2 linked regions of the Prosthecobacter debontii genome follow. The protein of the gene in region 1 interacts with the protein of each later gene in a pairwise test. Links are inferred from orthologs where the notes say so. Each region holds a gene or a part of one and is shown on either strand. Other genes may lie near its edges. The genes, in order: rfaD and menB.

What was found.
Region 2: the proteins of rfaD (region 1) and menB interact in binary tests that used the Escherichia coli proteins (3 or more experiments, as listed by UniProt). The link is inferred for Prosthecobacter debontii from one-to-one orthologs.

The regions. Positions count from the first base shown.
Region 1 is NZ_FUYE01000013.1:75,080-84,795, forward strand. Bases 4,037-6,901 are described here. They hold rfaD (ADP-glyceromanno-heptose 6-epimerase), read left to right. Parts: upstream 4,037-4,899; coding sequence 4,900-5,904; downstream 5,905-6,901. Other genes in these bases: B5D61_RS17690 (immunoglobulin domain-containing protein), read right to left, coding at 4,037-4,764; B5D61_RS17700 (hypothetical protein), read right to left, coding at 5,909-6,745. Outside these bases: B5D61_RS17680 ((deoxy)nucleoside triphosphate pyrophosphohydrolase), read left to right, coding at 1-87; B5D61_RS17685 (hypothetical protein), read left to right, coding at 279-794; more of B5D61_RS17690, read right to left, coding at 964-4,036; B5D61_RS17705 (sugar phosphate isomerase/epimerase family protein), read right to left, coding at 6,945-7,862; B5D61_RS17710 (COR domain-containing protein), read right to left, coding at 8,107-9,716. UniProt on the Escherichia coli protein: Catalyzes the interconversion between ADP-D-glycero-beta-D-manno-heptose and ADP-L-glycero-beta-D-manno-heptose via an epimerization at carbon 6 of the heptose.
Region 2 is NZ_FUYE01000004.1:236,035-245,652, forward strand. What follows is about bases 1-2,767. They hold menB (1,4-dihydroxy-2-naphthoyl-CoA synthase), read right to left. Parts: upstream 1,907-2,767; coding sequence 1,094-1,906; downstream 1-1,093. Other genes in these bases: B5D61_RS07660 (rhomboid family intramembrane serine protease), read left to right, coding at 78-1,049; B5D61_RS07670 (PfkB family carbohydrate kinase), read right to left, coding at 1,954-2,767. In the rest of the region: more of B5D61_RS07670, read right to left, coding at 2,768-2,874; B5D61_RS07675 (OmpA family protein), read left to right, coding at 3,008-4,258; B5D61_RS07680 (hypothetical protein), read left to right, coding at 4,273-5,331; B5D61_RS26180 (hypothetical protein), read right to left, coding at 5,350-5,526; B5D61_RS07690 (ATP-binding protein), read right to left, coding at 5,943-7,373; menA (1,4-dihydroxy-2-naphthoate octaprenyltransferase), read left to right, coding at 7,557-8,624; B5D61_RS07700 (hypothetical protein), read left to right, coding at 8,721-9,618. UniProt on the Escherichia coli protein: Converts o-succinylbenzoyl-CoA (OSB-CoA) to 1,4-dihydroxy-2-naphthoyl-CoA (DHNA-CoA).

The sequences.
Region 1 (9,716 bases):
GCCTGGGTTTTTAAAAAAAATATTTTGTGCCCCGATCTTGCTCCAGCAGATGTGGCTGTTGTGGCTTGGGTCGAAAACTTGGCCTGACTCCTGCGTTGTAACCTGCTGGTTACAAGAGTGTTGCGTAGTTAGGGTAGCGATGAGGTGGGACCTCAAGCTATGCTAATTACGGCGATATTTAAGACTTATTTATATTTTCACATTTTAAATAAATATCATAAATATTTGATGTTTGATAGTATCTATGACAAAATCCTGACAACTGTTTGAAATTTGCCATGCACACTCCCGCACCGCTTGCCAGTTCCGAAGTCGCTTTCGCCAGCTTTGATCTTGTCAGTTTTGGAGAAATCCTGGTGCCAGATCATCCGCTGCGCTTTGGCTTTCAATATGACGTGGTGCCTTCCCAAACAGGAAGTCAGAATATTATTCTCGCCCTAACAGCCGTGGCAAAAATCCCTGGGACCGAACAGTCTTGCACCCGAGGGTTCGCGGTGAAGGTGGATCTCGTCACTGGAGAGGTTTGGGATCTGTTGAACGACAGTGGCCTCGTCGGCTGGATTGAGCGCCCCATGGACACATTTACCGACGAAGAGCCCATGCTGCTGAACTGGGAGGTGGAGCACTATGGGGCGGCCTTGATCCCGAAACTTCAAATCGGTGGCGAAGTTTTCCTCTATCCTGCCCTCCGTTACACGGATGGGATGGTCATGGATACGGTCGCTGGGCTGGATATTGGCCAAGATCCGGCCTCGACGTTTATGCATCCGGCCGTGTGGAAAGAGTCCCTGTAAGACAGCAAACCTGACCCGCAGCGGACGAATCGAGGCATATTCTATTCTAGGTCGAGGGGATAGACAGGAGGCGTCCCAATGCCGCTGTTTTCACTAGCTCCAGAGCCACAAAAAACCGGATTTCTCGAGGAGAAGCCCGGTTTTGATGGAGTTAGGAGATCGCGCTTGATCAGTGATTCGAATAGATTGAGACGGGATAAGAGACTTTCAGTTTGATCGTTTTCTCCAACTCGTCGAAGTACTGCCATTCATCAAGCAGACTGAATCCTCCTGCGGATGAACCTAGACTGTCCGGTTCACGGATGACGAGGCCTTCACAAGTATGAGAGCGGACCAAAGGCTTGTAATAGGGTTCCCCGGTTTCTTCGTCATAATATTCGTTATATTCGATGAATTTCCCGGAGCCGGAAAAGAGTCCTGTCGCCGCACTGAATTTAACCGACCTCATGCCCGCCGGATTGACTTCTTCAGAGGGATCGAAACGAATGGTATGAGAGGAAGTAAGGGTCGCTGTGGTGGAGCCATAAGGCCCATCGATATAGACATTGAGGGGAGCCTCCACCAAGTTCATCATCAGCCCGCCCAATTCAGGATGGGTTGGTTTGAGGTATTTACCACCGCCAGTGATCGACTGCTGACCATCGAAACTGAGTGGATAATTTTTTTGGCCTTTAAACGACAGGAAGTTTTTCCTCCATCGGAATGAACCGGCGACGGAAGCATTCAAATACTCAGGGCCAGAGGTTCCTGGAAGAAGCTGGAAATCATAGGAATAGCGTCCTAAGTTTTTGTATAGAAAGGTAATGCCGTAGGAGGTGAAATCCTTGGTGACAGGTCCGGACGTGGTGAAGGAAGTGCCGTCGGCCAGTTTGCCTGTTTGGGAAAGAATTCCAGCCGCAGTTGTCGTGACTCGTGCATAACCCGTGCCCTCGGGCATGCTGCCATAGTAGGAACGCGGCATGTTGATATTGAAGACACCCAGATGGGCTGCTCCGAGAGGCGAAGACTTTTGCCAAGGACAATGAAGTGTATAGAAACTTGCAGAGTCCGTCTCAAGGTAACCATCGGAATCATAAGGAATGTCCATGTCTCCAGACAGGGCTTCGGGGGTGACGGAGATGCGTATCGTCGCCAGTCCCGTCTTGGCGTAATAGCCTTTGAGTGAAAGTTCACTGGTTCCTGTGTAAGCATTCGGTTCCTCTCCGGTTGGTACGGAAGTGGTTAACTGCCCTTTGAAAGAGGACTTGATCACTTGGCCATACATTTTGCTCAGGCTGAGTTTACCCGTATAGGCACCCGAGGCTGTGATTTGGATGTCAATCATCCCCTCAGCCTCGCCGGTGTTGAGTGGACCATAAAAGCGTCCACTGATACCATCGCGCAATGGCATGACGTTGAGATTAGTCTTGATCGTGGTTGAACGTCCGATCGGGTTGATGGCGGTGATGGACACCTGGGCCGTGCCCACCTTGGTCGGCACGCCAGAAATGGCTTGTGTTTCCTGGGAAAAGCTGAGTCCTGCCGGCAAGCCTTTCACCTCCAATCCGCTGGCCGTTTCCGGCAAGGGGAGCGGCCATTCATAAGCGACGCCGATGTAAGCGTCGGGCAGGGAAAGTTCATCGAGTGTCGGAACTGAATCGACCACTTTGAGGGTCTGTACTTCCGTGATGAGTGTCTTCTCTCCCAGCCAGATCTGGCAGGTGTAATTGTCGGCATCGACTTCCTCCGCCGTTGTGAAATCAAGTTGCGGTGTGCCAGCTTTGAGACCGGTCACAGGGGTGCTTCCTTTGAACCACTGAAAAGTAAGGCCGGAACCTGCGGTTGGGATGGAAAGGCTGAACTTTTTGCCTTTGCTGGCCACCCATGTCTTGGCTCGGGGATTCACGATGGCCACCTGCATTGGATCACTTTCGGCAGAGCCGACGAGTGTTTTGATGATGGCCTTGTAGTTGCCTGCATCGGCGAGGCTGGCTTCGGAAATGTAAAAGCTGGCTTCGCTCGGCGTTTGGGACTTAATGGCCTTCCCATTTTTTGTCCAAGAAAGGCGATACTCGTAGCGGGTGAGAAAAGTTGGGGAAAGAAAGATCGGCTCTCCAAGGGTAATTAAGACGTCTTGCTCGCCTGCGACGGAGGGATCTGGCAAGACTTTTACCGTGGCAGTCTCACTCGTCTGTTCCCCATCGCTGTTGCTGATCACCACATGATAGGAGCCTTCAATGGAGGGCGTCACATTGGTGAAGCTGTAATTCGAATAGCTAAAATACATGGGTCCCTGGGTGGAAACCAGCTCGTTGTCGCGATACCAGCGGTAAGTGAAGGGCTGGCGACCTGTGACAACGACCGTCAAGCTTGAACTGGAGTTCTGAAGCAGCCCGACTTCTCCCTGAGGGAAGCTGCTGAGGTTCGGCGGCTGACGCACGGTGAGGGTGGCTGTGTTGCTGATTTTTTTGCCCTGACCATTACTCACTTCGACATGATATGAGCCTTCGTTGGAGGTCGTCACCGAGTTAAAAGTATAGCTCGATTGACTCCCGCGGCTCAGCAATGTGGTGCCGTTTTTATACCAGGAATAGATCACAGGAAGGATGCCCGCATGATCCACCGTCACGTCCAAGGTCACGGAGGAACCTACATTGACCGATTGAGACTGGGGCGATTGCGTGATGGTCAGGGCCAGTTCAGGCACGGGGGCTCCAGGATTTAGTCGCAGGGCCGCTAACCCCTGGAGGAAACTCCCCTCGGTCGCCTGGCTGGCGATAACCACTCGCTGAGCCGAGTCTAAGGCGGCCTCGACGACCAAGGCTGCCCCAGTCCCGACCGTGTGAGCCGATAAACCATCGGTGCCCCAGGTGGTATCGACATCACCATTCCATTCAAATCGGCGCAATTTCACTTGGGCTGTGAGGACCCCCGAAGGCTGTCGCCCCACCACCAGAATGCGTCCGTCGGCTTGAATGAGGAGATCGGTGGGCTGGCTCTCACTCCCGCCCAGGGTAGTGACGAGAAATCCATCCTCTGAGAAGGTCGCATCCACGGCTCCATTTGAGCTTCGCCGCGTCAGCACCACGTCGTTGGCTTCTCCTGTCGCAGCATTGGCCACCAGCACCATGATGTTGCCATTGTTATCGAGCGTGAGCGCTTCTACGGATTCCGTGCCCACAGAGGACGCAGAGACGACCATTCGGCCATTGCTGGTGCCCCAGGTTGTATCCGCGATTCCAGCAGTGGTTAACCTGCCTATATAGTGATTGATGCCGCTGCTGGTGCCGCCATAGAGGATCTTACCGTCGGCCTGGAGGCAAACGCAGCGCGCTGTTTGCAGGCCGGCCCCACTGAAAATGTAATAGCCTACGGAGTTCGCAAAGCTGGACTCGTGTGTGCCTCCAGAGGAGAACCGAAGGATCACTCCATCCGTATCTCCGCTGGAGCGGTAGAGATCCGCACTCACCACGATTTTGCCATCGCTTTGGAGGGCCATGCCCGTCACGGTTGGCGCAAAAGTGAAGCTGTAAGAATTGAATGAGAAGGAGCTGTCTATCTGCCCATTACTGAGAAAGCGGGCCACAAACACCGATGTACCGTAATCGCCTGCGACGAGAATCCTTCCCGTTGAAAGCACTTTCACCGCACGGATGGTGTAGTTGTTTGCAGGCAAGGGACTATACAGGGCATAACCATTCGAACCAAACTCGGTGTCGAGATCTCCATTCGATTTGAATTTGGCCAAGACCATTTTGTAACCGGCTCCACCAGCCCAGGAGTGGCCCGCGACGATCACACTATCATCGGGCAAAACAGCGAGCGCTTGTGCTGAGGAGGTGTAGCCTGGCAGGGTGGCGATGGCCTGACCATCCGAGCTAAAGGTGGTATCCGCAGTGCCCGCCGCAGGGGTCTGGCCATAGGTGCTCATCGTAACGAGGCTACAGGCAAATAGACTGAGCAGTGTGCGGAGAGGAGAAAGGCTTCTCATGGGATAGGTGTCCGCCCGTAAAGGATAATTTCAGTGAGGGCAAGATAATTCATTATCCATGTCACAACTCCGCAATCTTCGCCATCCGCTCACCCGTATCTTGCAAACTTGGGCAGTCCTCGCTATCCCCTTGGGATGACCCTTACCCCTGAAAGCCGCATTCTCGTCACCGGTGGCGCCGGATTCATTGGCAGCGCCCTTGTCTGGGAGCTCAACCGCCGCGGCTGCGAAAACATCATCGTTTCAGACCGTCTCTGCACGGACGAGAAGTGGAAAAATCTCGTGCCGCTTCGCTTCCATGATTATGTGGATGGTGGGGATCTGGAGAAGCACATCCGCACCTCCCCCGACAGCCTGGGCCACTTCGATGTGATCTTGCATCTGGGCGCCTGCTCGGCGACCACCGAGAAGGATGCGGACTACCTGATGCGCAATAACTATGAGCTGACCAAGATCCTGTGTCAGTGGGCCCTGAGCCATGGCACGCGTTTCGTGTATGCCTCCTCAGCCGCTACCTATGGCGATGGTGAGTGCGGGATGGATGATCAGATGGCGGACCTGCATTGCCTGCGCCCGCTGAACATGTATGGTTATTCCAAGCACCTCTTCGACCTGCACGCCAAGCGCACGGGCATGCTCAACCAGGTGGCGGGCATGAAATACTTCAATGTCTATGGCCCGAACGAAGACCACAAAGCCGACATGCGCAGCGTGGTGCATAAGGCCTATGGGCAGATCCTCAACACCGGAAAGGTGCAGCTCTTCAAATCCCATCGCCCCGACTACAAGGACGGGGAGCAGATGCGTGACTTCCTCTATGTGAAGGATGCCATCCAGATGACCCTCCATTTGGCTGAAAACACCGGAGCCAACGGTCTCTTCAATCTTGGCTCCGGCCAAGCCCATACGTGGGTGCAACTCGTGCAGGCCATCTTTGCCGCCCTGGGTAAGGAGCCTAACATTGAGTTTGTGGAGATGCCGGAACACCTCAAATCCAAATACCAGTATTACACCTGTGCAGACATCGCCAAGCTGCGCAGTTCCGGTTACACCCAAGAGCTTTACACTCTGAATGAAGCTGTGCGCGACTATGTGCAGGGCTATCTGATCGGTGACAAGCGCCTCGGTGACGAGGCCTGATCCTCTAACGCTGCGGTTGCTCGTCCCGTTGAGGTTCGGGCCTTGGTTTCACATCTGGCGAACCTGGGCCTGGACCACCGTCCTTATTGCCATCGGCGGCACGACGCTCGCGGGCGTTTTGGAACTCTTTGAAAATCGCTTCCCGATACACCTCGCGCAGCTTCTGGGTGGCTTGGACGCGTTCTTCGCCTGTGGAGCTTTCCAGCTTGGCCAGGGCTTCCTGCACCTGGGGGAAGGTCATCACGCGCTCATGCAGCTTGCGGGTTTCGTCCCGGCGTTCAGGTCGGGAAAAACTCTGCAACTCCATGCCCATGCGCCGCACCATCACCTTCGGAAAGTCAGGGGAGTCGGTGGCGGGGAGTCGAGGCAGCTCTCGCGGATCGAAGTGATCTTTCGGCTCGATGCGTTCGAGGATCGCCGCGGCTTCGGGGTCGATCTTGGTTAGGGATTCCCGGATCGTATCGCGCATCTCCTCATTGGCACGCATGGCCTTATCTTTGGCCGCGATCACCTCGGGGCGGCTCCAGACTTTATCCAGGGCCTCACGCACGCGCTTTTTATCTTCTTCCGGGAGTTTATCAAAGGCGTCATGGCGCATCGGGGGGCGGCCACCAAAGCCGGGCATGCCACTGCCGCCTCCACCACGTCGGTCGCCACGATCCCCCCCTCGGTCCCAGTCCCGCTTGGAGTCACGCTCGCCGCCTTTTGGGGGCCCGAAGTGGGGCGGCGGTGGGGGCATGCCTTCACGGTCCCCCTTCGGCGGTGCGGCCGGTGGTTCGGCGTGCAGAGCCGTCGCAGTCAGAAGCGTCAGCAGGGCAGGGAGAGCCAGGAGAGATTTCATGCGGGTAGTTTTCATGGGATCGCTAGGGGTGCAACCTCGGAACCCGAGTTCCCGAAGTTCAGTCTCCATGAACCCGGCTCAGTCCTCAGAGTTGCGCAGGGTCTGACTCTTTCTGCCACGGCACCGGCCCGAAGAAAAAGCCGCGCTCGTTCAAGCGCGGCTTCAGGTGGCTGTCGTCGTCAGACGTCGGCCCGAGGGATCAGCCCAGCTTGGCGCCTAGCTTGTTCAGCATGGCTTCGAGCTGCTTGCCGTATTTGATGTAGCTGTCGTATTGCTCCTTGGCCTTCTGCTCAGGGGAGAGATCATCGGCGGCACCGGCTCCGTGGAAGACTACGGCCACGTGGGGCTCGATGCTGATGTAGCCTTCATAGCCGGTCTCCACGAGGTCCTTCATGATGCGCTCCGTCTGGCCTTCGCCTTCGCCTGGGTAGGTGTAAACCGCGTCATTTTTGGCCTTGTCCCAGATGCCATCTTTCACGTGTACGTGTGCCATGAAAGGCTTGATTGCCTGATACATGGCCCAGGCGTCCTGCTTCTGGCCGGGGCGATCACGGTCATCGATGAAGACCGGGTTACCGGTATCAAACACCCACTTCATCCCTGGCACCGCCTCGGCCATGCGCTGCACGTAGGTCGGGCTCATGCCACCCCAGTTCATGCAGTTTTCGTGAACGACGGTCAGACCGGCATCGGTAAAGCGCTTGTTGATCTCGATCATGCGTTTGATGCGCTCCGGAGCGAATTGCTCTTCTAGATCCTTGCCCGCGTCGTCCTTGCAGACGGCATAGGACATCACGCGAATCAGCTTGGCCCCCAGCTTCTGCATGCGTGGGATGGCGCGGCTGATCTCCGCCTCGGTGATGCTGAAGTCATCGGTGATCTTCTTGGCCCAGTTACCGATCAGGGAGCCAAAGCCGCTCACCTTCATGTTCTTCTCGGCCAGGCGTGCCACGACTTTGTCGAAAACCGCGTCAGGGATCTCATGCAGGTTCCCCTTCACACCGTCGAACTCCACCACACGGGCCTCGATGCTGTCCCAGCCAAGTTCCTGGTGGGCCTGGATTTGCACGTCCAGAGACGCGCCTGCTTCATCTGCGATGCCGGTGAGTTTGATCATGGTTTAGAAAAACGGGGGTTGGGGGTGAACTGAAAGGATACGAAAGGAAAGGGAACCCATTCTTTAGAGGCATATACGCCCCCTGGCAAGTCACCGTGGCAATACAGAAAGCGCCTGAAGGTGTCGTTTGGTGTTGGGAGCCCAGACCAAACCCTTGCGCTTTTGGGGCTGGGGCGGTGATTTTTGGAGTGAGTTAACTCCTCCGACTAATCTGTATACGGGCTGTGCAGGCTACTTTCGGGGATCACATCTTCCTCCGTTTCTCTACGGCTTTGCGGATGGAGCCTTCGACTTCCACCCATGCTGTCGATGGGTGATCGAAGTGAAAGATACACTTGGCATCTCGGGTAGCGCATTGGAGCTTCTTGAGTTGGGATTCCAGGGCGTGAGTAGTATCTAAATCGGAGCGTTCCAGCGGCACCCAGATCACGCTGCATTCGTTTTTGTCGGAGCGTTCCAGGGCAATGCGTAGTTCCGTTTCCTGGATGAATTTCGAGACTCTCGCGGCGGTGGTATAAAACAGCAGCACGATATCGGCTTTGTTCAGGGCATCGAGTATACCTGTCTCCCAGCATTCCCCGGCGATGAGATCGCGATCCTGCCAAACCTGGATGTAACCGCGCTGGCTCAGTAGCGTCAGGTGCGGCTTGATCGGAGCGATCTCCTTTTCATTCGCATGGGCATAGCTGATGAAGAGTTGCATGCGCTTCTCGGGTTCGGGCCCGGTGGCGATGCGCGACTCTTTGCTTTCCACCGTGTCCAGGGTTTCCACAACGGGCAGCTTGATGCGTTTGGCTTCGGCTCCTTCGCCCACGGTGATCTTCATCGTGTCGTCTTCATCTCGCTCAGCCAGTCGCAGGTCTTGCATGGCGACCCACTTTTCCGGGTCATTCACCGCCTGCACTTCCTCGACTGCGGGCACCTTCCCATGCAAGGTCACGAGATGGGATCGGATGATGTCAAACAAACCCTGCCTCTGCTCATCGGGGCCGCCGATCACTTCCACGGTGGTTTGCCTTTGCGAGCGATCCAGCCGCACCAGAGCTTGGCAACCATTCCACACCAGCACCACGCCACTGCGCCAGCGCCATTCGGGGTGAGGTTGGCTCAGTTCATGGGTGCGCACGATCAGGCGAGGCAGCAGCCCTGGTGGCAAAGCTTCGGGGTAGGTATAGCGCAGTCTCTTGACGTCTTTGCCACGGAACTCCATGAACGCCGCAGGCTGAACCTCCGGCAACAGTTCGGGAATGAGCCAGCGCGTTGGCTCGGCGTCTTTGGTTGTAGGCAGGGCAAAGGCCACTTCAAATTTCTCCATCAGCTCCAGCACAAAGCCATGTTTCTCGGCGGGGTAATCCTTGGCCAGTAGTGCTTTCGCTAACCAACTCTTCTCCAACACGCCGCAGCAGTCTTGCTTCTGCGCATAACGTAGCAGGCCGTAAATGCCCTCCGTCACCCACTGCGGTTTCAGCACGCTGGTGTGTTTCAGCCGATGATGATCGCGGAAGTTCAGGGCAATGCCTAGCCGGTGCAGGTTTTGGGCGAGGCTGTCCTGCTGATCCTCTTCGGGCACATCGTGCCTAGTGCAGAGCTTTTGATAATCCTTGTAGTCCAGATAGCTCTCCTCAGTCTGCCCCAGCTCTTCTTTGATTCGGTGCCACTTTTTAGGCACGCCTGCCCACACATGCTCCATCTGATCCACGGTCTTCTCCAGCGAGGTGCGCAGTTCCTGGATACCTAACCGCGTCTTCGCATCGGTTTCGACAAAACCGACGATCTGCGGGCAGCGTTCTTGCAGACGGAAACGATCTACGGAGAAGGGGTGTGAGGCATACTTATTCAGCACCACCAGGACCG
Region 2 (9,618 bases), on another replicon or contig:
GTTATGAGTTTGGCGCACGTATGTGTGCTGTTCCAGATTTTCTGTTCGCTCAGTTCACCGCCTCGTTTCTTTACCTCATGTCCATCTACGACCGCGACTACATGCGCTCTGGACCTCCACCTTTTGGGGAGTGGATCCGTGAGAGAACCGCATTCCAGTGGTTGTTTGCCCTGAATGTGATGGTCTTCGTTCTCCAATGGGGATTTGATTTCGCCTGGGTGCGCGATGCCCTCACTCAAGCCCCCCTGCGCCCAGCCGGGGGCATCAGCGTGGATGAATTGGCCGATGGACATTTTTGGACTCCCTTCACCCACCTGTTCGTGCATGCCGGTTGGTGGCCGTTTTTGGGCAACATGCTGCTGCTGTGGTTTGCCGGGCGGCGAGTGCAGGCCCTATACAGTGGCCGCAGCCTCGTCTTCCTCTACTGCATTGCCGGGTTGCTGGGTGCGGCCGTTCAGCTTGCCGTCTCCGCCTACGCGTTGAAAAATACCGGCTCACTGTTGATGGGGGCTTCCGCTTCTGTCTTGGGGCTGGTCCTGGCTTATGCCGTGGCGATGCCGGAGGAGGAAGTACCTCTGCTGGTGATCAGCCAGCGTGCCTTTGCCCGTCTGCTCATGGCCGTCAATGCGGGTGTGGCCGTGCTTCTCCTTACCGGGCACTTGCCCGAATGGGCTCAACTGACGGACTCCAACTGCTTTGCTCATCTAGGTGGTGGCTTGGCCGGTTGGTACTATGCCCGTTCATTGGGTTATGGCCGCGCGCAGAGACCGCGTCCGTATCTGGAATTCCGCGAGCGTGAAACCGTCACCGGCTCATCTCTCCGCCGTCGCCCACAGATGGCCCGCACCCGTCCGGCGGCTCGCCGCCCCGATGTGGATGTCGATCTGGAAGCCGTGCGCCGAGAGAACCCGCAGAACGATCCGCTGGTGGACCTGATGAAGGATGAAGTCGATCCCATCCTCGACAAGATCAACGACCACGGCATGGGCAGCCTCACCGAAGACGAACGCCGCACCTTAGAGAGGGCGAGTCGGCGGTTTACCAAATAAAACACCCCAGGTTTTTTAAACCTGGGGTGTTTGATGTCTTGGTCTTAAGGCAGGCGTGGGAACTTGCTGAAGTCGGGTTTCCGCTTCTCGACGAAGGCGTTTTTACCTTCTTTGGCTTCCTCACTCATGTAGTAGAGCAGGGTCGCATTGCCCGCGAGGTCAAGCAGACCCATCTGGCCATCGCAATCGGCATTGAGGGAGGCCTTGAGGCAGCGCAGCGCCAACGGGCTGTGCTGGAGCATCTCACGGCACCATTGGAGAGTTTCTTCCTCCAGTTTTTCCAGCGGGACGACGGTATTCACCAAGCCCATTTCCAGGGCCTGCTGGGCATCGTATTGACGGCAGAGATACCAGATCTCCCGGGCTTTTTTCTGCCCCACGATGCGGGCTAGATAACTGGAGCCGAGGCCGCCATCGAAGCTGCCGACCTTGGGGCCGGTCTGACCGAAACGAGCGTTTTCGGCGGCGATGGTGAGATCGCAGACGACATGCAGCACGTGACCACCCCCGATGGCGTAACCCGCGACCATGGCGACGACGGGCTTGGGCAGGGTGCGGATTTTGCGCTGCACATCCAGGATGTTCAGGCGCGGCACACCATCATCACCGACGTATCCGGCATTGCCACGGACCTTTTGGTCACCCCCGGAGCAGAAAGCCAAAGGCCCTTCGCCACAGAGAATGATGACGCCGACCTCAGGATCTTCATGCAGGATGTCCAGGGCGATGAGCATCTCCTTCACCGTCTGCGGTCGGAAGGCATTGCGCACTTCCGGGCGATTGATGGTGAGCTTGCCGATGCCGTCGGCGGTCTTTTCAAGCTTGATGTCTTGGAAGGTCTGAATGGTGGTCCACATGGTCGGTGAGCGATGGTTTGGGCAAAAGCAAACGACTGCCAGCTTCGTTAGGCGACGAAGCTGGTGTAGCGCTGAAGCTCGCTGAGACGGCTGGCCACATCATCTTTCGTGACTTTCTGCAGCTTGTGAGTGCTGAAGGCTTCACAGGTGTAGCTGGCGGTCACGCTGCCATGGACCACGGCCTGACGCAGGTCTTCAAAGGAGGGGGTGGTTTTTCCTTGGGAGGAAAGCCAGCCAGCCATGCCGCCGAGGAAGCTGTCGCCAGCGCCTGTCGGGTCGAAGACGGAATCCAGGGGATAAGCGGAGCAGGAGAAGAACTGGTCAGGTGTTTCGCCGAAGAGATAGCTGCCGTGCTCGCCGCGTTTCACGACGACGAAGCGGGGGCCTTTGGCCTGGAGCTTACGTCCGGCTTCGACGAGGTTGGTGGTGCGGGCAAATTCCTTGGCTTCGCCGTCATTGATCACCAGGAGATCGATCTTTTTCAGCACATCGTGCAGGCGCTCATTGGCGATGCTGATCCATAGATCCATCGTGTCTGCCACCACGAAGCTAGCGCCAGTGCATTGCTCCAGCGTCTGGAGTTGGTTGTCCGGGCTCATGTTGGCCAGGACGGCGATTTTGGCTTCAGCGGCGGACGCTGGCACTTTAGGAGCCCAGCTTTCCAGGACGTTGATCCCCACCGCATGGGTGGTTCGGTTGTTCATGTCTTCGTGGTATTCCCCTGTCCAGGTGAAGGAGGCACCGCTGCTACGTTCCAGACCATCCAGCTGAATGCCTTTGCTGCCGAGGAGATTCAAGTGGGCCTCAGGGAAGTCATGTCCGATGACACCCACGATGTGCACGGGCTGGGTGAAAATGCTGGCGGCCAGGGCAGCGTAGGAGGCGGAACCACCGAGCAGATTATCCTGAGAATCCTGAGGCGTTTTGACGTTATCCAGGGCGACGGTTCCGGCGATGATGACTGACATGGGATAATTGAGCGTGTGGAATAGTTCTTGCAGCAGGAGCCCGGATTTTCATAGGTGATCCAGGTCCCAGGGCGGCGGAGTATCCGTTGGCCCTCTCTGGTGTCAATCGTTCATCCCGTTGCTTTCCTCTTCCATGCGTTTTTCGATCTGTCTCATCGCGTTGGCCTTGCTGCCGATGATGATCATCGCTCACGGATGGTTTTATGCGGAAAAGCAGCAGCCAGGCTTGCAAGCTGCCGCACTGGAGGTGTTGCAGACGCATGGCATCAAGGCCGCCGTCGCGGATCTTCGTTATCTGGATCTGCGCATCGCAGGCAATGCTCCCGATGCCACCTCTCTGGAAGCGGCTGAGCAGGCCTTGGCGGTCTTCGGGCCGCTGCGTCTCACGCGAAGCGATTTGGTCATTCCCGCTGCTTTACATACGCAGCTGCAGGGAGCCACCCTGACGATTTCGGGTTGGCTTCCCAAGGACGCACGTATCCAGCATGTCACCCAATTGTTGAACAAGCTTCGGCCGGACCTCACCATCCAGACGGAGGAGGTGAAGTCGCATCCTCGAGTGTTCTGGCCCGAAGGGGAAAAAGCTCCGCTGACCGTGGAGAGCCGCTTACTCGCCCCGCTCGTGGGAAATCTTCGGGTCACTCCGTGGCTTGATCTTCGCCGCGATGCTCAAGGGCTGCATGCGGCAGGGGGGCTACCCGCCACGGGCCTGCGAGGTCAGTTGATGAAGCTGTTGGAGCCTCTCCAGGCTGAGCAACTCCTGGAGAGCACCCACACGATGCCCGCCACCTTCACACAGGATCAGGATGTGATCCCGTTACTTGAGGCTTTTTTTGCGGAACCTGGGCCTCGACACATTCGCTTTGAAGAGGGTGACGGCCCGTTGTTGGAAGGCTCGGCGACACGCCAGTTGGAGGCTCAATGGCTCGCGCTCTTGCGTCCGGTCACCGGTGGCAAACGGGTTCGCTCCCACCTGACATTTTATCCCTCCGTTTTTCATTTGCCGGGGCGCAAGCTGATCTCACCTCTCCCGGCTAAAGTAGCTTCTGAGTTGGCTGAAACACTCCAAGAGACGCCGATATCCTTTTCTACAGGTAGCGCGACCCTGAGCGCCACGGAGCAAGCCCGCCTCGCGGCCCTCACTCCCGCGCTCCTGGCCGCCGGACCTGCGGTGAAGTTGGTCATCGGCGGTCACCTTGACCCAGGCTCCGCTTCTGCTCGGGATCAATCTCTGGCTCTCGCCCGTGCTCGGCAGGTGCTGTCCTTCCTGGTCGAACAAGGCCTGCCAACCAGTGACGTTCTGACCGTCGCCTTTGACTCCGTTCCTCCGGGCTCACCTGGCGCTCTGGCGGCCCCCCACACCGTGGAGATTTTGCTTCGTTGACCTACGCTTTCCTCATGAAATTTGAGATTACATCCCTGGAGACTGAGCCGCTGGTCTATTTTCTCCTTCACAGCGCCATCTTTGTCACAGCGGTGTCATTTATCTTCTTTTTGTTAGGCCTATGGTTCGGGGCCCTGACCTGGGGACGGTATAAGAAAAAGAACCGGATGCAGCAGGAGGAGATGCGTGGTCTGCGTGAAGAAGTGGCAGGATTGAAGCGCAAACTCACGGAGCAAGTCATCCGTCCAGCCACCGGGCCCCTGGGAGAATCGCCGCCAGCTTTGCTCACCGAAGTCCTGCCCAAACCTTCGGAGATTTTTCCGGAGAGGGCGGCCAACTCCACACCCGAACTCACGCCCAAGACAGCATCTGCGCCAGCGCTGACTCTGCCTCCTAGCGCGGGCTCTGCCAAAGCGCCGACTGCCCCCCCACCCGAGGCGACGAAGCCCGCACCTGCAGGGGCTGAGCCGGAGAGTGAAACGACACCTCTACCCTTACCTCTGATCCCTGAGTTGGCCCCGATTCCTGGCATTACCCACCACACGCCGGAGCAGGTGGCGGAACTCCTCAGCCCGCGTGAACCAAAGTCCCCAGATCCTGCGCCTCCACGTGTCACGCGTGAGCTGCCTGAGCCTAATGACGTGGAGCCTTTTTCCTTCCTTTTATCAGATAGCCAGGAAGGGGATTTTCTAGGCTCATCGATGGAACCCGAAGAGCCCCTTGAGGCGGAGGTCGCTCCGCTTTCACCTCTCCACGCCATCGCTCACGCCGAGCCCCCGGCGGAGTCTGTCGAGGCCGTGGCTCCGCCTTCCGTCACCATCCTTCCCGAGGTCGATGCTTCGCTCGGCTTGGTTTATCGTCAGAGCCCTGCCGTGGTGGAGGATCTCACGCGTGTGCGGGGGATTTCACCGGCTCTGCAAAAGCGACTGCAAGAACTGGGCATCTACCGGCTCCAGCAAATCGCGGGATGGAGCCCAGCGCACATCCGAGAGTTCTCACGCCGTCTTGCTTTTAAAGATCGCATCGAGCGTGAACGTTGGGTCGAACAGGCCCGGCGGTTGATGGATGGGTGAGAATTGGATGGGGTATCGTTACCCAATAACCATTCGAAGGAGGCCCAAGAACGAAGCACCATAGGCTGCGACGAGAACCCAGAAGAGAAAGGGATGCTCATGCTGATGCACAAAGCCCTGGATGAATAAGACCGTGCCTTCACGAATCGCATGAATGATCAACCATCCAATGATGGCCAGGAAGGGAATGGCCAAACAATGCGCCGGACTCGACGGAGGACTTTCCGATAATTGCAGACTAGTGACAACCAGGATGGCTCCAATGATACCAATGATCCACGATACACAAAGACTGGCTTTTGATCGTGGAGGCTCGACTACACTATAAATTGAAACTTTCATCCAAAGGCGATCCCCGTGGTGAGATGCAAAAGCCGCTACAATGAAGCTGATTCCAACCACAGCGGAGACCAGGCCTCCGTCAGCAAACAAGCCTGCTCGGGATAAACGTGAAGCCAGCAACCATCCAACGGCGAAACCCACGATGACACCAAAGATCAAATGCAATCCCCAAGCTATCCAATCGGCCTTGAGTGCTGGTGGATGCTTGTCACGCTGCTTGTTAGACATGAGCGTGACCTCGTATCGATTGAGGGTGCCTCGACTCCTTCTTACCGCTCGCGTGATGAAGGTGCGTTGAGGAATTTTTTCACCTCATTGAAGATCCCATCGGGAGCGACCTGTTGAGCATGATCGCGCACGCCTTCGAACCAACTGTTCATGGTCGGTGCGTGACTGCGGGCGACGTTCAGCAGCAGTTCCATGGTGATGGGCACGGGCTGGCCGGTGTGAATGGCGGCCGACAGGGCCAACTCGGCGGCCCGATCAAACACCCATTTCAGATCTGCGCCGGAGAAGCCGCCTGTGGCATCCACCAGGGTCGGGACGTCGAGGTTGGAAATCGGTTTATCCTTGGCGAGGAGACTGATGATCTGGGTGCGCGCGAGGGCATCGGGCGGCTGCACGAAGATGGCTTGATCGAACCGACCTGGACGACGAAACGCCGGGTCTAGAGCCCAAGGCTGATTGGTGGCACCAATGACCAGCACGCGCTGATTTTCCCGCAGACCATCCAGTTCATGGAGAAACTGATTCACCAGATTGCGGAGCTGGCTCTCGCGCACATTGCGGCGATCCTGAGCCAGGGAGTCCAGATCATCGAACACCAATACGCAGGGAGCATTGGCCCGCGCGGTTTCGAAGATCTGATGCAGGTTACGCTCGGTGCTGCCGAAGTAGGGGTCGAAGATCTCATGCAGGCCGACAGAGAGGTAGTTGCAAGGAACTTCTCCCGCGACAGCGCGCAGCACGAGGGTCTTGCCGCAGCCTGGAGGGCCATAGATGAGGATACCGCCACCGGTGCGGCGGCCATAGGCCTTGTAGAGATCGGGATACTGAAGAGGGTAGATGATCTTCAGGCGAATCTCTTCCTTCAGCTCATCCATGCCGCCAACGTCGGCAAACGTGGTTTCAAAGCGATTCGGGTCACCTGGGGTAAAGAAGGTCTCAGGCCGCCAATCGTAGGGAGGCTCTTCCAGGGCGTCGTCGTAAAACTCCTGGGAAGCTTCACCCTCATCCAGGCCGTCATTGGGCATGCTCGGCTCTGCCTGGGTCGGGGTGGCCGGGGAGGTCCGGCGGGCATCCCTGGCGGTGCGGCCGAGTTCACGCTCGAGAGCAGGATCGCTCATGGTGCCGTCGATTTGCGCGGCGAGGTCGAAGTGTTCGATCGCTCGTGCCCGGTCATTTTCACTGAGATAAACACGGCTCAGCAGTAGGTGTGCGGAGGCATCGTCGGGCTCCTGGAGTAAGACACGCTCCGCCCGCACGGCGGCACCGGAGGTATCTCCCTCCATGAATAGGACGCGAGCGATGCCGAGCTGGGCGTCGGTATGATCAGGATCCAGCGCCAACACGCGCTCAAAAGCGATGCGTGCATCCTCGAGTTGCAGCATCTCCAAGCTGGCACGGCCGTAGAGCAGGAGAAGGGAAAGGTTATCGGGCGACTGCTCAAGAGCGTCACGGATGGCCTGAAGAGAAGACATAGCCTATGGGGGAAAGTGGAAGGGCCGGGGCCGCACTCACACCCCATGAAATAAAACCGGCTGGCGTGGGATGCGAGAGATTTCTTTCAGATAGACACGACTTCCACGTTCAGGGTTGAAAACCCGTCTCATCTGGCCCTTCATGCACGCTTACCCCGAATCCTCCGTTCCTCCCGCATCACCATGATTTTTGACTGGATCGCCGCCGCCCGCCCCAAGACTCTCGGTGCCGCTATCGCGCCGGTGGTGGTTGGCTCCGTTTTGGGCTGGAAAATCGGCGGGCAGTGGAGTGGGTGGCTGCTTTTTTGCACCCTGGGCAGCACCATCGCCCTCCAGGTGGCCACGAATTGGTTCAACGATGCCCTGGATTTCAAGAAGGGGGCCGATACCCAGGCGCGCATCGGTCCGCGTCGAGTCACGGCCTCGGGTGCGATCTCAGGTGGTCGGGTCATGGGGGCCGCCTGGTTCATGCTGGTTGTGGCGGCCCTCCTTTCGATCCCGCTCATTCAGGCTCGTGGCATGGCCATTGTGGCGATTGGGATTCCTTCCCTTTACTTCTGCTACGGCTACACCGGGGGCCCCATGCCTCTGGCTTATCGGGGGCTCGGCGAGCTGTTCGTGATTTTGTTTTTTGGTTTCGTGGCCGTGTTAGGTTCAGCCTTTGTGCAGTCGGGCGAGTGGCTGGAGGGCGGTCTTGTGGCGGGTTTTCAGATCGGGTGTCTCTCCACGGTTTTGATCGCCATCAATAACCTGCGGGATCAGGCGGAGGATCGCACCACGGGGAAACGAACCCTGGCCGTGCGTTTCGGCGTCACCTTTGCCCGACTGGAGATCACCTTTCTCATCCTGGCGGCGCATGCGGCAGGGGTGTATTGGTGGCAGCACGACTTCCCCAGCGCCTTCACCACGCCCCTGGCGGTCGTGCCGGTGGGGCTCTTTTTGATCCTGCGTATCTGGACTCACGCGCCCGGGCCGAGCTACAATCGCCTTCTGGCACTCAGCGGCATGCAACTGCTCTTGTTCGCCGGATTGTTTTGCTGGGGCGTATCTAGGGTGAGTTTTAATACTGGGGAAGGGCTCGTTGAGTCAGAACGGAGGTCAGGGCAAGGCGCGAGCGCCGTGCCTATATCCTCTGCGATCTTGGCCCAGCGAAGCAACGCCGCCATGGCCTTCGTTCTGACTCAACCCGGAGGGCCCGTGAGTAAGGTGCCGAATAGCTGTGTTGAACGCCTTGGAGCTATGTCACCATAGCCCCATCGGCGTTCGCCTTGCTCTTCAACACCTTCTCACGGGCGAGCCTCTCCCCAGTATTAAAACTCACCCAAGGACAGACCTGACCTCACTTTGATGGCCGACCAGACCATTTACATCTACGAGTATCTGCTGCGCAGTGGTGTGGCGCTGAATTCAGCCTCGCATCGTCGGGTTTTCCCGGGGGCCTTGATCCGGGTTGGGGCAGGGTATGGCTGTGTGCATCCCTGGCCGGAGTTTGGGGATGCGCCGATTGAGGAGCAACTGCGTCTGCTGGCTCAGGGAGAAACGACACCCGTCACGGAGATGGCGCTGCGCTGTGCCGCCGTGGATGGCGCGGCCCGCGAAGCTGGAGTCAGCCTCTTTGCCGGGCTGGAGATTCCCCGCAGCCATTACTCCTGGAGCTTTGCTCGGGATACACAGCCGCAGTTTGAAAAGCTTCTCGAGGAGGGGTGGCCTGCGCTTAAAGCCAAGGGCTATGCGAACTACGGGGAAACCACGCGCTTTTTGGAAAACTGCGCGCGCCTGTCCGATAATCCCGATCTCCGCTTCCGAGTGGATTTTAACGGCTGTCTCGATGCCCAGGCCTTCCAGAGTTTCATCGAGTTCATGCCCGTGCGTGTGTATCGGCAGTTGGATCTCGTGGAGGACCCCTTTCCGTATGAGGCTCAGGCCTGGGTGCACTGTCGCCAGCGTTGGGGCGTGAAGCTGGCTTTGGATAAAGGCTGGCGCGCTGGCACTGCGGGCTTTGACGCCGTCGTGGTCAAGCCTGCTCGGCGAGATTGGCGCATCGTGGCTGAGACGCACCCGACCAGCCCTCTCATCCTGACCTCGGCCATGGATCATGCCCTCGGCCAGATGTTTGCAGCTTATGAAGCGGCCGTCGCACGCCGAGAGCTCGGAGATCGTATCGGCCTCTGTGGCCTTAGCACGCAGCATCTGTTTGAGCCGGATGCTTTCTTCGAACGCATCCGAGTGCGAGGTGGCTGGATGA